Regions from separate parts of the Pseudoalteromonas sp. L1 genome, predicted to be linked through region 3. Evidence: predicted binding sites of a transcription regulator. Region 3 holds the regulator's gene; each other region holds the start of a gene.
What was found. The regulator LexA, encoded in region 3, represses DNA repair genes until DNA is damaged. The targets are predictions, from matches to a motif close to TACTGTATNNNNATACAGTA.

Region 1 (3,804 bases), on a different contig from region 3:
CAGTCGTCATATCTGGTTTATTTACCGCTTTTACTGCTTTTTGCGCTTGCGGCAGTTTATAACCAAGGGCAATAAGTGCTGACACAGCATCATCTGCTGCGTTGTTGGCTACAAGCGTATCATTACTTGTAGGCTCAATAATGGCATTATCGCTAAATGGCGTGAATAAGTCATTACCCCAATCTTTTAGCCTATCTTTCATTTCAAGCACTAAACGCTCTGCTGTTTTTTTACCCACACCAGGGAGTTTAACAAGCGTTGTTGCATCTTCGTTATTTACACATGTCACAAACTGCTGTGCAGACATACCCGACAAAATAGCAAGACCCAACTTTGGACCCACACCATTGGCTTTTAGAAGCTCTCGAAATAACGCACGCTCTGTTTTGTTATTGAAACCAAATAACAACTGCGCATCTTCACGCACCACAAAGTGAGTGTATATAATAGCTTGCTCACCAACCGCTGGGAGGTCATAAAAGCAGGTCATCGGCATCTGTACTTCATAACCTACGCCGCTTACTTCAATTAAAATTTCAGGCGGCTGCTTTTCAACTAGCAAACCATTCAATCGGCCTATCATATTACTTCCTTAGTCGTCCTCTTACGGTCTTGCTCGCACTGCCCGCAAGTTTTATTAAATTTTGTTCTGAGTGAGCATGACAAATAGCAATAGCCAATGCATCAGCCGCATCGGCTTGTGGTGTGCCTGGTAATTTTAAAATATTTTTAACCATGTGCTGTACTTGTGATTTGTCGGCACCGCCATTGCCAACCACCGCTTGCTTTATTTGTCGTGCCGAATATTCAAATACCGGAAGTTCAGCCATAGATGCACCAACAATAGCCGCACCACGAGCTTGGCCTAATTTAAGAGCTGAATCTGGATTGTGAGCCATAAATACTTTTTCGATAGCAAAACTATCGGGCGAAAATTGCTCAACTAACTGACTGATCCCTTGATAAATCATTTTTAATCGCACAGGAAAATCATGTTCAGCTAGCTTAATACAACCACTCCCTAAATAAGTAAATTTAGCGCCTTGGTGTGCTATTACGCCATAACCTGTTAAACGTGAACCAGGATCAATTCCTAAAATAATTGCCAACTAACTGACCCATTTATTTTCTTTATTCAATAGCCTTAATAATGCCAGAGCACTGTATAAATTACCAGTAACCAATTGCAAAACATAAAAAAAGCCCGTATACACGGGCATTTTATAAACATTATTGAGCTTTATATCACCCTAGTGCACGCAGTAACCCTTGCGTATTTTTACGCATTGTTCGCGCAATCATCAAATAGCCTAAACTAGCTACAAAGACACCACCAACAACAGGGCCAATTAACCAAATATGAGGGTGTAATTTACCAGCAAGGTCAAACATTTGCTGTTGTACTATTAATAAAGCAATATCACTCACAACGGCAGCTACCCCACCCGCGGTTAAGCCTAGTAATAAAAACTCATACAAGGTGGCATTTTTAATAAGCCGTCCTTTTGCACCCAGTGTTCTTAATATAACAATCTCTTGCATTCGTTCACCCAAGCTCGCTTGCACCTGAGATATAAGTACTAAAGCACCACACACCACCACAATAGACAATACAAAACCAATCGCAAGAGATACCTGCTCTATGGTTGAACGGATCTGCTTAATAAAGCTTTCAACATCAATCACATTAACCGTTGGATATTGGCGCATCAGCTCATTAAATTCACGCTTTTGATGCGCTTTAACACTCACCGACGAAATATACGTTGCCGGAAAGCTCTCAAGTACATCTGGGCTTAAAATAATAAAGAAGTTTGGTTTTAATGTGGTCCAGTTAACTTTGCGTACACTGGTAATTTTTGCATCGAACGATTGCGCACCAATCAAAAACGTTAATGTATCACCTAGTTTTACATCAAGGCGTTCAAGCATAGACTCCTCAACCGAGGCCTCTGCGACTGAGCTTTGTGTAAACCACTGACCCTCTATTAACTCATTTTGAGCAGGTAAGTCTTCTCGCCAAGTAAGGTTTAATTCACGGCCGATACCTGAGCGTGCCTCTTCATCTTTTTTCTCGTTATCTTGCTGTGATACTTCACGCGCAACTAGCTCACCATTCACTGCATTAACACGACCTCGTACTATCGGGTAAAAATCAGAGGTGGGCATATCGCGCTCTGCTAAAAAAGAGGTAATGGGTTCAAGCTCTTGCTCTGTTATATTCACTAAAAACGAGTTTGGCGCATCGACCGGAAGCTGCGACTGCCAATCTGAAATCATGTCATTTTTAAGCACAATTAAAAACAACAATAACTTAATAGCAAGGGCAAAACTTATCAGCTGTACTGCATTAGCATTAGCACGTTTTTGAATTGAAGCAATCGCAAGCGACCAACTATTACCAGGGCTTAGTCCTAGTTTACGACCGCCTCCAAAAATGAGTTTGGATAAACCAAATAAAAGCGCAATCAGTACCGTTGTCGAGGTAAATAAGATAGCTGTGATCTTAATATTATTACTAAATAACCACATTAATAAAAACACAGTTAATGCCGACATTGCCAAGTGAACCTTGCTGACAAGCAAACGATCCCCCAAATTACGGCGTAGTACGCGAAGTGGCGGAATATCAAACAAATCTAGCAAGGGCTTAATCGAGAACATTACCGCGCAAATAACCCCTGTACCAATAGCAATCAACCAAGGTTTCATACTTGAAGCAGGTAGTGCTGTACCCATCGACTGTGCTAAATAATCACTGGCAATACTTTGCAGCGCAAAACCAACAACCAGCCCAACAACCACAGACATAAAGCAGACTAAGCTCAAATGTAGCAAGTAAATTTTACGGATTGTGGCACGACTGCCCCCCAACGTTTTCATCATCGCCACAGGGTCATATTGACGCTCGCAATAGCGTTTTGCAGATACAGCAATAGCCACCGCCGCTAATATTATCCCTAGTAAACCGGCTAATAATAAAAAGCTCTCAGCACGGTTTAGGCTATTCGCAATAGGCGATTGTCTATCTTTTACCCCATACCATTGCTGGTTTTCTTTCATTTGTGGTTTTAACCAATCATAGAACGTGTTTATGCTATCTTCATCACCGGCATAAAGCTGGCGATAAAAAACACGACTCCCAGGTTGAATAACTTGAGTGCTGGCAATATCATGCTGATTAATTAAAATACGCTGACTACTGGAAAAGACATTAAATGGCGCATCTGGCTCTTCAGCTACTACATGACTTGCCACAAAAGTAGCCGCACCTAACTCGACCTTGTCGCCAACCTGTATGTTTAATGCATAAAATACCGACTCGCTAAGCCAAACCTCACCGCGGTTTGGTACTTTATCGGTAATAAATGCCTCTCCTAACAAGCTAGTTTTTACTTTGAGTTGCCCTTTAAGGGGATAGGTGGTTGATACAGCCTTAACTGAGCCTAATTGCATTTCATCATTGGCAAACAGCATGGTATCAAAATAAGTGATTTTCGCGGTGCGCAGGTTTTCTGCTTGCGCTTTCTCTAAAAACTCAACAGGTAATTCATGATTACTGGCAAGGACGCGATCTGCCGCGATAAAAGCACTGCTTTTTTGTGCAATACTCTGTCCTATTCGGTCGGTAACCATAGACAGCGTTAAAACGGTCAGTACGGCCAAGGCAATAGCTGCACTAATGACCGTTAATTCACCGCGTTTAAATTCACGTGAAAACAGTTTAAGTGCTAGTTTAGCCCACATTCGCTTGCACTCCCTCTGACTCTTTTACTGTTACCAATTTTCCCGCTTCAATGTGTA
Region 2 (3,804 bases), on a different contig from region 3:
CCTTATGGCCCATTTTTATTGCCTAGCTATGGATTAGTATGCGCCGTTTTTTATTACTACTCGTTATTTGCGGATGCCAAGTCCAAGCAAATACTATTTATGATGAGCTTCCTAGTAGCTTCAATAGCAATGAGCATTATGTTTTTTATTCTCATGGTTACATCGTCGAAGGTGAGCACACTCGTCCACGTCATCCAAAATATGGCATTTATGATTTTCCTGCAATTAAAAAAGCACTAGCAGATCCAGCCTATAACTTAATTGCATACCACCGAAAAAAAGGCACAGCCCCATTTTTATTTGCTAAAAAGTTAGCTGCTGATGTCGACATCTTATTAAAGGCAGGTGTTCCTGAGTCGCATATTAGTCTGGTCGGTTTTTCACGAGGTGGGGCATTATCGGTACTGGCAGCCAATGAACTTAAACGCACAAATATCAACTTAATAATATTAGCAGGGTGTGCAGGTTTAATTAAAAAGCATCCATCAGTTAGGGCATTCGGTAAGGTTTACTCAATCTTTGAACGTTCAGATCAGGTTGGCTCTTGCCAATTTTTAATTGATAGGAGTGAAGTTACTAAGTTCGAAGAAATAAGCATTAATACAGGACTCTCTCATGGCGCATTTTATGAGCCAAAAGATGAGTGGGTGTTACCCATTAAGAAATGGCTAAAGGATTAACGATGCCTAATATACTTTTTATTTTGATGTTCTGTATTTTTGGGACAAGCTTTACCGCTTGGGCTGAACCCTATACTCTGCCGCGCACTGATACAGTTTTGCTAAAAGATAAACATACAGAAAACGAATACCCCATTACTATCAAACTGCCACGTAACTATCAAAAACAAAGCCAGAAACGTTACCCTGTGGTTTATCTGTTAGACGCCAATTACAGTTTGCCCATAGCCTCAGGTGCTAGCCGTTTTATGATGAATTCAGGCTCCATTGAGGAAGTAATTCTTGTTGCCGTTGGTTATCAAAAGGGCATATCAGGGCTAAATAGCCGAATTCATGATTACACACCGTTTGTTGATAATACATGGAAACGTGCTACAGGGGGCGCAAAGCAACATTTAAATTACTTAAAACACACTGTTATTCCTTATATTAACACCCATTATCGAACTGGCACGCAAAAGACACTTGTCGGTAATTCATTAGGGGGCCTGTTTGCTGCTTATACCTTATTTACCGAGCCGACGCTTTTTTCAAGCTATATAATTGGCAGTCCATCAGTGTGGTTTAAAGAAAACTCAATATTAGCTATGGCTGTAAAACCAGCTGCCAACACAACAAAAGTTTACATTGCAGTGGGTGAGCTTGAAGAGAGTGAAGGTGAAAAAATGGTTTCTGGTACTAAACAATTAGTAGATAAAATTAATAAGCAAAGTGGCGAACACGTGATGACAAATTTATTTGTTATTCCACATGCCCACCACGCAACGGCTTTCCCTACAACGGCCAGTCAAGGTTTAGATTGGCTATATAAAAAGTGAATAGCCGTGATTTAAATTGCGTGACACTTTTTATATTTTTTGCCGCTACCACAAGGGCACTCGTCATTACGGCCAATTTTAATATCTGCAACGGGTGTTATATCACCATCAAGGTAACGCCATAGGCCATCTTCTTTAATAAAACGCGACTTTTCGTGTAACTCACAATACAAGTTTTGGTAAAAGTAATTTGCTTTAAATTCTACAAAACCTTCTTGCTCGTTATATTCAGTATCTAAAACGTTTAGCTTGGTAAAACGACAGCTATTTGCAAAATCTTTAATTTCGCGAACAGGGTTAGCGGCTTGCTGGCTTTGTGCATAGGTACTAAATACATATTTTGCATCTTTTAGCGCGTATGCACTAAAACGAGAACGCATAAGTTGCTCAGGGGTATCAGCTTGGCTTGCACCGGTATGAAAAGGCTGGCAGCAAAGCTCGTAAGTCGATTCGCTGCCACAAGGACAAAGGGGGTGTGTGAGTGATGTCATAACAACTTACCTAAAACTGTAAATTGTTATTTTAACAAGCCTATTGTGGCTGCGGTACTAAATTGTTTAATTGAGCGCTTTTTGTAAAGCAATAAAACTTAGCTGATGCCTGCTCAAGGTTTAAGTTCATCGAATCAAGTTGGTGGTTGTTTACAATATCTGTCCATGTGATAACAGCAGCAAAATTACCGTTATGTAATGCTGAGCTAAGTACGTACTCAAGGTTAACTAAATGCTTTTGTCTGATCACAAGTAGTTTGCTGGTATCAATCGAACACGAATCTAATAATGCTTTGCTAGGTACATGATCAGGGGCAATTAATAGTGTCCATGCATTTTGGCTATTGTAATGATGCAATACTTTTAATAACTCAAAGGTTGCTGATATTTCGTCTTCAATTTGAATTAAATTAACAGACGCTTTGTCGTTATCTTGTTGGTAGCTTTTAACTGTTCTTAATGTAATTGGCTGTAACATAACTTTCACTCACTGGTTGTTTATACAGTATGTGTATACAGTAGTTTATACAGTGTTTTTGCGCAAGTACTTTTTTGCTATTTTTTAACCAATAGTTCAGTTTTATTTTTATTAAAAATATTTAGTTGTTATTAAACATGTAGTTATGATTTTCTTTGAAGAGCTAAAAAGGTGAAAAATCTACCACTAAATTCATACAGTGTTTCGTACAGTACTGGATGAAATACTAAATTTTGCTTGTATACAGGTATTTTGCATAAAAAAGCCGGTATAAAACCGGCCTTTAACCTTTACTGTTTTACTACTTATCTAAGTAGGTATTTAAAAACTCAAGGTATGCGTTTGAGGCTTTAATACGGTTTTCCTTTTTAGTAAAACCATGGCCTTCATCATCAAATAACACATAGTCGACAGGCACACCATTTGCCTTCACAGCGGCAACAAGTTCATCGCTTTCAACTTGTAAAACGCGTGGGTCGTTAGCACCTTGGATCACCATTAATGGCTTAGTGATGTTTTTAGCGTGAAAGAGCGGCGAAATTGCACGGTGACGTTCGCCGTCTGTCGCGGGGTCGCCCATTTCATCATACAGCGCCTTTTTAAAACTCTCCCACCATGGTGGGATCGAGTTTAAGGTTCTAACCCAGTTTGTTACACCAAAGATATTAATACCTACTTTGAATTCTTCAGGTTCGAAAGCAAGTGCTGCAGCAGTCATGAAACCACCGTAACTCCCTCCCATGATGCCAATTTTGTCTGCATCAACCCAATCTAAGCTTTGCAGGTGTTTTTTACCATAAACGATATCTTGTAAATCGTCAGTGCCATGCTTTTTGTCATCTAAATGAAAGAAGGTTTTACCGTAACCTGAACTGCCACGGTTATTGACTGCAAAAATGGCATAACCATGATTGACTAGATGCTGCTGCATTGCACTATAACCTGTGCGGCTTTGTCCGCCTGGGCCGCCATGCACCCAAACCAAAGCTGGTACTTTGTTATTGCTGTTGGCTTGCTTAGGTTTGTATAAAACCCCTGGGATTTCTAAACCATCAAAGCTTTTAAAACGCACAATTGTACTTTCAACTAAGTCATTTTGATCAATCGCATCACTTAGTGTGTTAGTTAACTGTTTCGCTTTCGACTCACCGAGTTGCCACACAAATAAGTTGCTTGGCGAGGTATCTGAATTCAAGTAAAACGCCATGGTCTTTTCATCAGCAGAGAAGTTTACACCACGTAAATTACCAGCAGGCAGCGATGGCATAGCTATGCCTTTACCTGTGGTGGTATCGATTATCGACACCTTAGTGCTTGCGTCAGCATTAACACCACTT
Region 3 (3,804 bases):
AATTGGGCAGGCTTTACCCCTTTTGATTTTCTATGATGTATTAAAGCCCAAAACATCACCGCAAAAACGATGACGCCGATTACACAACAGATAATAAATATCGTCATGTGTAACTCATAAACATTATTACTTATATCAGTTACCCCTTTACGCATATTAAATTGACTATTTGCCAATGCTAACTGCGGTAGAGACACTAATATAAGCCACAAGGCATAACGCATTTTACCCATGTGACAGCTCCTTTAGATGCTATTGCAAGACGCAAAGCGAAAAGGCGTACAGCTAGGTGCCCATTCGTATTTTTATTGTTAAGAGCAAACACGTACCAACACGACAGAAATCTGATACAAGCTCATCGTTTAACACCACAGCACATTATTTTGTGTCTTTTTAGTAAAACGGTGTTAACACAATGTATTAACCAATTAGTTAAAAAATGAACAATAAGCAAGTTTTTAATCTAAGAAATGTTTATTTTGGTGCAAAAATAACAACTATAATCAGAGCGTTATTTGTAAAAAAAGGAGAAGAGCAAAAACTCAAAAAGAAAGGAAAACTGCGCTATACATGGACTCCCAGCAACGCTAAGGGGTCACAAATCGATGCTAAATAGGTAAAAAGCGGCGTCGCACCAAATTAAATCAGTTTGACGCACCATTTTGGAAACATCTTACTCAGTACAATACATCAAAACAAAAAACGAGCATGACTGAGAACACTAAAGTTACTTAAGTATATTAGCGTTACATCCAATCAGCATTACGAATAACGCCAACTGCCAATCCTTCAATATTGAAAGATTCGTGTTCGAGATCAACTTCAATCGGTGCAAACTCGTCATTTTCTGCATGTAGGAGGACTTTTCGACCTGCTTTTTCTAAGCGTTTTACAGTCACATCTTCATCAACACGCGCAACGACAACTTGACCATTTTCAGCCACTTGTGTTCTGTGTACTGCCAGTAAATCACCATCCATAATGCCTATATCTTTCATACTCATGCCATTAACACGTAGTAAAAAATCTGCAGCGGGCTTAAACAAAGATGGATCAACCTGACAATGGCTCTCTACATGTTCCTGCGCTAAAATTGGCTCACCTGCGGCAACACGACCAATTAAAGGGAGTCCTAGTTGTTCTGGCTCATCTTCTTCAACTAACTGAATACCACGACTCGCACCAGGCTTCATTTTTATCATACCTTTTTTAGCCAGCGCTTTAAGATGTTCTTCAGCAGCATTGGCACTTTTAAAACCAAGCGTTTGAGCTATTTCGGCACGAGTTGGCGGCATGCCCGTATCTTTAATAAATACTTTAATAAGTTCTAATATTTGCGATTGGCGTTTCGTTAATGGGCGCATACAACTGGTTTTCCATACAGTACATTTAACTGTGAGTATATACAGTTATCTGAAAATCGCAAATTTAAATTAGCCACCTCATTTTGCTACAAAACTAACATTGAACAGCACAGTTATATGCAATATGGTAGTAGCTTTAATTAGCTTGCTAAGGAAATACCATGAGCATTTGGCACCAGCCAATCACTTTAGAGCAATGCCAGCAATTTGCACAAGGCATTACAGGTGAAGGAACTTTAATGAAAACCATGGGCATTGAAATAACCGAAATTGGTGATGACTACCTAGTTGCCACCATGCCCGCTATACCAGCCCACCATAATCCAATGGGGATGGTACACGGAGGCGCAAATGTTGTGCTAGCTGAGACTGTGGCCAGTTATGCGGCAAATTTTGTTGTTGACTTCGAAAAGTTTTATTGTGTCGGCCAAGAGATAAATGCCAATCACCTCAAAGCATCACGCAAAGGCGTACTTACAGCAATTACACGCCCTATTCATCTAGGGAAAAGAACATCGGTTTGGGAAATTAAAATTAGTAATGCGGCAGGTGAACTGTGCTGCGTATCACGTATGACCGCAGCAGTGGTAGAACGAAGATAGCGAGCTTAGCTCTGAACCGGGTAGATGGTAATTTCGATCCCTGCGCCAATGGCTGAAATACGTAATAAGGTATCTGCGTGCAGGGCTTGATTAAAACATTTTGGCGAGTCACCTGACTCAAAACCAATATCAAATGTTCGTTTTGAACACGAAAGCCACTGTTTCAATGCATTGCGTGAACATGACTCAATTAATTCGCATAATTGATTAATTGCTTTATCTGGCGTGCTAATGTCAGCTGTTGCTTCAATACGAGCAAGTTGACGATATTCATCTTTGTCATAATGTAAGACCATGGCGTTTTTCTTTAAATCAGCCACCAGTGCACTTATATCGTGTTTTGATTCAAGCTCCAAGTCTACATTTAAAAATTGAATTTCCGACATACCTTCGTTTTACCCTCTATTAATAGCGATTGGAACTTTAACGCAGTTTTGTCTATATACCAAATCTAGAATACAGTTAATGCGACATTATGCCGCATTGGCAGCCTAATTTAAGCTTTTACAATAGCGCCTATACAAAAATAACAAGTGGTTTTCTATGAATAAACGTATGTTCAAATATGCCCGCAAAGTGCATAAATGGTTAGGTTACTTGCTCGCCATACAAATCTTTTTTTGGCTGCTGGGTGGCTTGGTAATGAGCGCCATTCCTCTTGAAAAAGTACATGGCAAACACTTAGCTAAACGCAGCCTCAGTAATCCATTTAAAGTACATGATTACATGGCATCAATTGATGCAATAACAACTCAGTTTGAGCAAATTAGTGATATAAAATACAGCCACTTACTCACAAAACCCACTATTGAAATTGCCACTTTAAACGGTACATTTACCTTTGATGGTATAACGGGTGAGGCAATGGCTAGGCCAAGTGAATCTGAGATTATTGAAAATGCTAAAGCACACCTACTCATTAGTGCAAAGACCTCTCAAGTACAGCTTTTAGCAAAAGGACCCAGAGAAATTGCATACAAAGCGAATGTTTGGCAAGTCAGCTTTGATGACTGGCTGACAACTACCCTGTATTTAGATAGCGCTACAGGTAAGGTCATTACAGTACGCAGCACTATTTGGCGTATTTTCGACTTTTTCTGGATGTTGCATATTATGGATTACGACGAGCGCGAGGACTTTAATAACCCCTTACTTATAAGCTTTGCAGCCACCAGCGTACTGTTTTGTCTTTCTGGCATTTTATTATTACTACAAAACCTACGTATAAAACGCCGTAAGTCAATTTCAATTATCAGTAAATAATCCTACCAGCATCGGCACCACTGTTTTGGTGCCTTGCTTATAACTTGTCGAAGTTTGAATTGTCCGGACTGATTATCTCGATAACAATCAAACTCTTTTTCTTTTAGAGCTATCACTCTACAATAGCAAATCCTGTAGTTCACACATGTGATGGATATGCGTTTATTTTTCTCTTTACTATTTTGCCTTGGGGTTTGTTTTTCTGCCTCTGCGGAGCAATTTTCTAGCTTTTCTAGTGCCAAAAAATATCTAATAAAAACCTTACCAAACGACACTAAGAGCCTATATTGTGATTGTGATATAAAACGTGAGGGTAAAAAGTTAGTGCCTGATCCAACGCGATGCGGCTACCTGCCGCGAAATGCTGTCACTCGTTCTGGTAAACAAAATATACGGGCACACCGTATTGAGTGGGAGCATATTGTACCTGCTTGGGAGTTTGGTCATCAACTGCAGTGCTGGCAAGAGGGTGGTAGAAAAAATTGCCGAAAAGTGAGTAAAAAGTTTCGTCAAATGGAAGCTGACATAAATAACTTAGCACCAGCCATCGGTGAAATTAATGCTGATCGCTCTAA
Region 4 (3,804 bases), on a different contig from region 3:
ATCTGTATGTAAACTTGTTTTTTTAGCGCCCCTGTTTTTAGGTTTAGCTTATTTTCAGGGCTGGTCGCTTGTGCCTTGGCTGCTACTAGCTGGCCTGAGCTATCCACTCATAACAACACCGATTGAAAACATGTTTGCGCTCCCCCATTTACAAGTAGCAATTAAAGAGTTTAAACAGGGCGAATAACCGCCCTGTTTACTTATTTAAAGAATAATTTTTCCTTCTAGCTGCGAGAACACCTTTTCACCGATCCCTTTTACATCTTTGAGTTGTTCTAATGATTTAAAAGGCCCCTGCTGAGTTCGGTGTTCTATAATCGCTTTGGCTTTTGACTCACCCACGCCAGGAAGCAAAGTGAGTTGCTCAACACTGGCTTTATTTATATTCACCTTTTGCTGTTTTACTTGCACAGCTCCTTTATCTTCAGCTGCACTAATAGGTAAAGTGGGCAATAAAGTTAAGCCTATTGATAGAAAGAGACTTGATAATAGTTTCATATTTTCCTCCGTGATATCCATTATGGATAGTTAAGTTAATTGTCACCTAACGCTTATTGCATCCCTACCGTTTCTATAATAGTGACATCATTAAATAAACCTAAAACCAACCTCAATGTCAAATAATCACCACAAAAAATAGACTCATCAAACTTGCAAATTCCGCCACAAACGATTACTGTATATAAAAACAGTAATCAAAGTGGCGTTGCTACGCTACAAATGCCACGCTTAAATGCAGGAGAAATCATGGCTGTTGTTGTTAAATATGTTGTAGAAAGAAACGGAGTCGAGCGAATGACGTTTACTACTAAAAAAGAAGCTGACGCATATGACAAGATGCTCGACATTGCTGAATCACTAGAAATGATGCTTGAGAAAGTTGACGTACCACTAAGTGAGCAACAAATTGAATCTCTTGCACTTGAGATGGCAAAAGAAAAAGACCAATTTATGGCTGTTTTGAAAGGTGCTAAAGAGGCTCCTGTAAAACCTAAAAAAGCAAAACCAGCCACCGACAATGTTGCAGATATAAAAGAAAAAGCAGCAGGTTAAAAATAAAAATCCAATAAAAAGGGCAACTCTATGTTGCCCTTTTTGTATCTAATCAAAAGTGTCTAATTAAAAACTACAGTGATGCCTCAACGTCATCAAATAATTTAGTAATTTCTTCTTTAGGTTCTGGTGTACTTAAACTCACAGCGACTATCGCAATACTTGATAGAATAAACCCAGGCACTATCTCATAGATAATTGCACTTAATTTTTGCCCATCAATCGTAACTGGTGCATAAATCCAAAATAGAACTGTCGCAGCACCCACAACCATACCCGCTATAGCCCCCTGAAGGTTCATACGTTTCCAGTAAAGGCTGAATAACACAAGTGGGCCAAATGCAGCACCAAAACCTGCCCATGCATTACTGACTAGGTCAAGAATAGAACTATTACGGTCATAAGCTAAGTAGATAGCAAACAGCGCAACCAAAATAACACTAATTCGGCCAACTAAAACAAGTTCTTTCTGAGACGCACTGCGGTTGAGGTATATTTTATAGAAATCCTCAGTCAATGAGCTTGAACACACCAATAGCTGCGACGAAATAGTACTCATAATCGCCGCAAGAATAGCAGCAAGTAAGAAGCCTGCAATCAGTGGGTGGAAAATAAGCTCAGACAGCACTAAGAAAATAGTTTCTTTGTCATCAATTGGCATTTGGTTTTCCAGCATGTAAGCGGCACCAAACAGACCAGTTAGCACAGCACCAATTGCCGATAATGTCATCCACGACATACCCACACGGCGCATGGTCGGCATATCTTTCACTGAGCGAACAGACATAAAGCGTACAATGATATGTGGCTGACCAAAATAACCTAGTCCCCACGCCATTGCCGAGATGATGGCAATTGTTGAGCCACCTGCAAACCAGTCCATCATATTAAGTGCATGAATTTCTGATTCTTTCGGTGAGCTTAATAATAAGTCATAGCGAGCATTAGCTAACGTATCCATAAACGGCTGGTCAAGCATAGTATAGGTCGCTATCGGTACTGCAAGCAGCGACACGAACATGATACAACCTTGCACAAAATCAGTTAAACTAACTGCTAAAAAACCACCGAATAATGTGTAAAGAACAACCACACCCGTTGTGATATACAAGCCCATCTCGTAACTCATGTTGAATGAATTTTCGAACAACTTGCCACCCGCAACAACCCCTGATGAGGTGTATAATGTGAAAAATACGATAATAACAATAGCTGAAATTACGCGCAGAATATTTTTATTATCATCGAAGCGATTTGCAAAATAGTCTGGAATGGTGATTGAATCATTCGCTTTCTCTGTATACACGCGCAAACGTGGTGCGACGAGAAAATAGTTTGCCCAAGCACCAAGTACCAAACCTATTGCGATCCATACCTTACTTAAACCAAACAAGTACATTGCACCTGGCAGACCCATCAGTAACCAACCACTCATATCTGATGCACCTGCTGATAGCGCAGCGACACTTGGTGATAGATTACGACCACCTAGCATGTATCCCGATACATCATCTGTTGATTGTTTGTAAGCATAAAGCCCAATCCCCAACATTACGATGAAGTACAATGCTAACGAAATTATCATTCCTGTTTCCAAATTAGCCTCCAATTATTGATTAATGTTGGCTTTTAATCCGAATAATGACTCGCAAGCCATTTAATTTTAAGACATTATTGGGGTAAAAACCGATATCACTCACGACTATATCATGCTTCTACCCTCCAACTCCAATCTAGCCGATGGGTAGCGGCTTTGACGCAATAAACACTTTGCTAACAATTTTTCTATTATTTAGACGCAAGTAATAGAATTCTATTACGATTTATCCTAGTCTTAGGATCTAAAGTGAAATAATAAAACAACTTTTCCCCGTTTCAGCTCTTTTACTAATGCTATTTCAAACGCAATGCAATATATTGCGGGGAAAAATGATTTAACTGATGTGGATTTGCTTCAAATATGTACTTTTACGCTGCGCGCCAACCAATTCTAGACAAAGAAAAGAAACTTGTAGGCTATGAACTTCTCTTTAGAGATGGTGTAGATAACGTGTTTCCTGAGATTGATGGTGATGAAGCGACTTCTCGACTCATTGAAGGCAGCCAATTCAACTTTGGGCTTGATGATTTAACTGATAATAAGCCTGCCTATATCAACTTTACCCTAGAAACGCTGCAAAAAGGCTACCCGTTACTGCTTGGTAAAGACCAGATTGTTGTAGAAATTCTTGAAACAATCCAACCTGGGAAACGCCTTTTAGCTATAGTCAAAGACTTAAAAGAAAAAGGCTACACCCTTGCGCTTGATGATTATATTCATCAACCTGTTTGGCGTCATTTTTACCCTTTTATTGATATTATTAAAATCGACTTTTTAACCTGTACAAAGGAATCAATACAAGAAGTCATAGAAGCAATCAAACCTTTCCCTCAGATCCAGCTTTTGGCGGAAAAAGTTGAAACATATGAGAAATATCAACTTGCCGTTGATATGGGCTTTAGCTACTTTCAAGGCTTTTTCTTCTCAAAACCAGAGATGGTACAAAGTAAAACACTTCCCCCTTCAGAAATGGCACTTGCAGAGCTTTTGTATGAAACATCAAGCGTTGATGTAAACCTTAAAAAAATCACTGAAGTTTTCGAGCGAGACGTTAACCTATCATACAAGCTACTACGCTACTCAAACTCTGCGGCATTTAAGCGCCGCGCAGAAATAAGCACCATTAAGCAAGCGCTTATTGTATTAGGCAA

Region 1: the regulator LexA is predicted to act here: its motif matches at 1,160-1,179, upstream of ruvC (crossover junction endodeoxyribonuclease RuvC).
Region 2: the regulator LexA is predicted to act here: its motif matches at 2,491-2,510, upstream of L3V38_RS03025 (SulA-like leucine-rich domain-containing protein).
Region 4: the regulator LexA is predicted to act here: its motif matches at 675-694, upstream of L3V38_RS01535 (YebG family protein).

The regions. Positions count from the first base shown of each region.
Region 1 is NZ_JAKKCT010000001.1:750,389-754,192, reverse strand. Features, by position in the region: gene ruvA (Holliday junction branch migration protein RuvA) at 1-583, opposite strand, end outside; gene ruvC (crossover junction endodeoxyribonuclease RuvC) at 585-1,109, opposite strand; gene L3V38_RS03535 (FtsX-like permease family protein) at 1,246-3,747, opposite strand; gene L3V38_RS03530 (ABC transporter ATP-binding protein) at 3,737-3,804, opposite strand, start outside.
Region 2 is NZ_JAKKCT010000001.1:646,595-650,398, forward strand. Features, by position in the region: gene L3V38_RS03010 (alpha/beta hydrolase) at 39-680, shown strand; gene L3V38_RS03015 (alpha/beta hydrolase-fold protein) at 683-1,498, shown strand; gene L3V38_RS03020 (YchJ family protein) at 1,510-1,989, opposite strand; gene L3V38_RS03025 (SulA-like leucine-rich domain-containing protein) at 2,030-2,467, opposite strand; gene L3V38_RS03030 (S9 family peptidase) at 2,769-3,804, opposite strand, start outside.
Region 3 is NZ_JAKKCT010000008.1:82,865-86,668, forward strand. Features, by position in the region: gene coxB (cytochrome c oxidase subunit II) at 1-233, opposite strand, end outside; gene lexA (transcriptional repressor LexA) at 747-1,364, opposite strand; gene L3V38_RS18835 (hotdog fold thioesterase) at 1,526-1,966, shown strand; gene L3V38_RS18840 (hypothetical protein) at 1,972-2,352, opposite strand; gene L3V38_RS18845 (hypothetical protein) at 2,510-3,229, shown strand; gene L3V38_RS18850 (endonuclease) at 3,386-3,804, shown strand, end outside.
Region 4 is NZ_JAKKCT010000001.1:336,417-340,220, reverse strand. Features, by position in the region: gene L3V38_RS01545 (DUF6170 family protein) at 1-187, shown strand, start outside; gene L3V38_RS01540 (helix-hairpin-helix domain-containing protein) at 205-498, opposite strand; gene L3V38_RS01535 (YebG family protein) at 748-1,053, shown strand; gene putP (sodium/proline symporter PutP) at 1,127-2,638, opposite strand; gene L3V38_RS01525 (HDOD domain-containing protein) at 3,014-3,804, shown strand, end outside.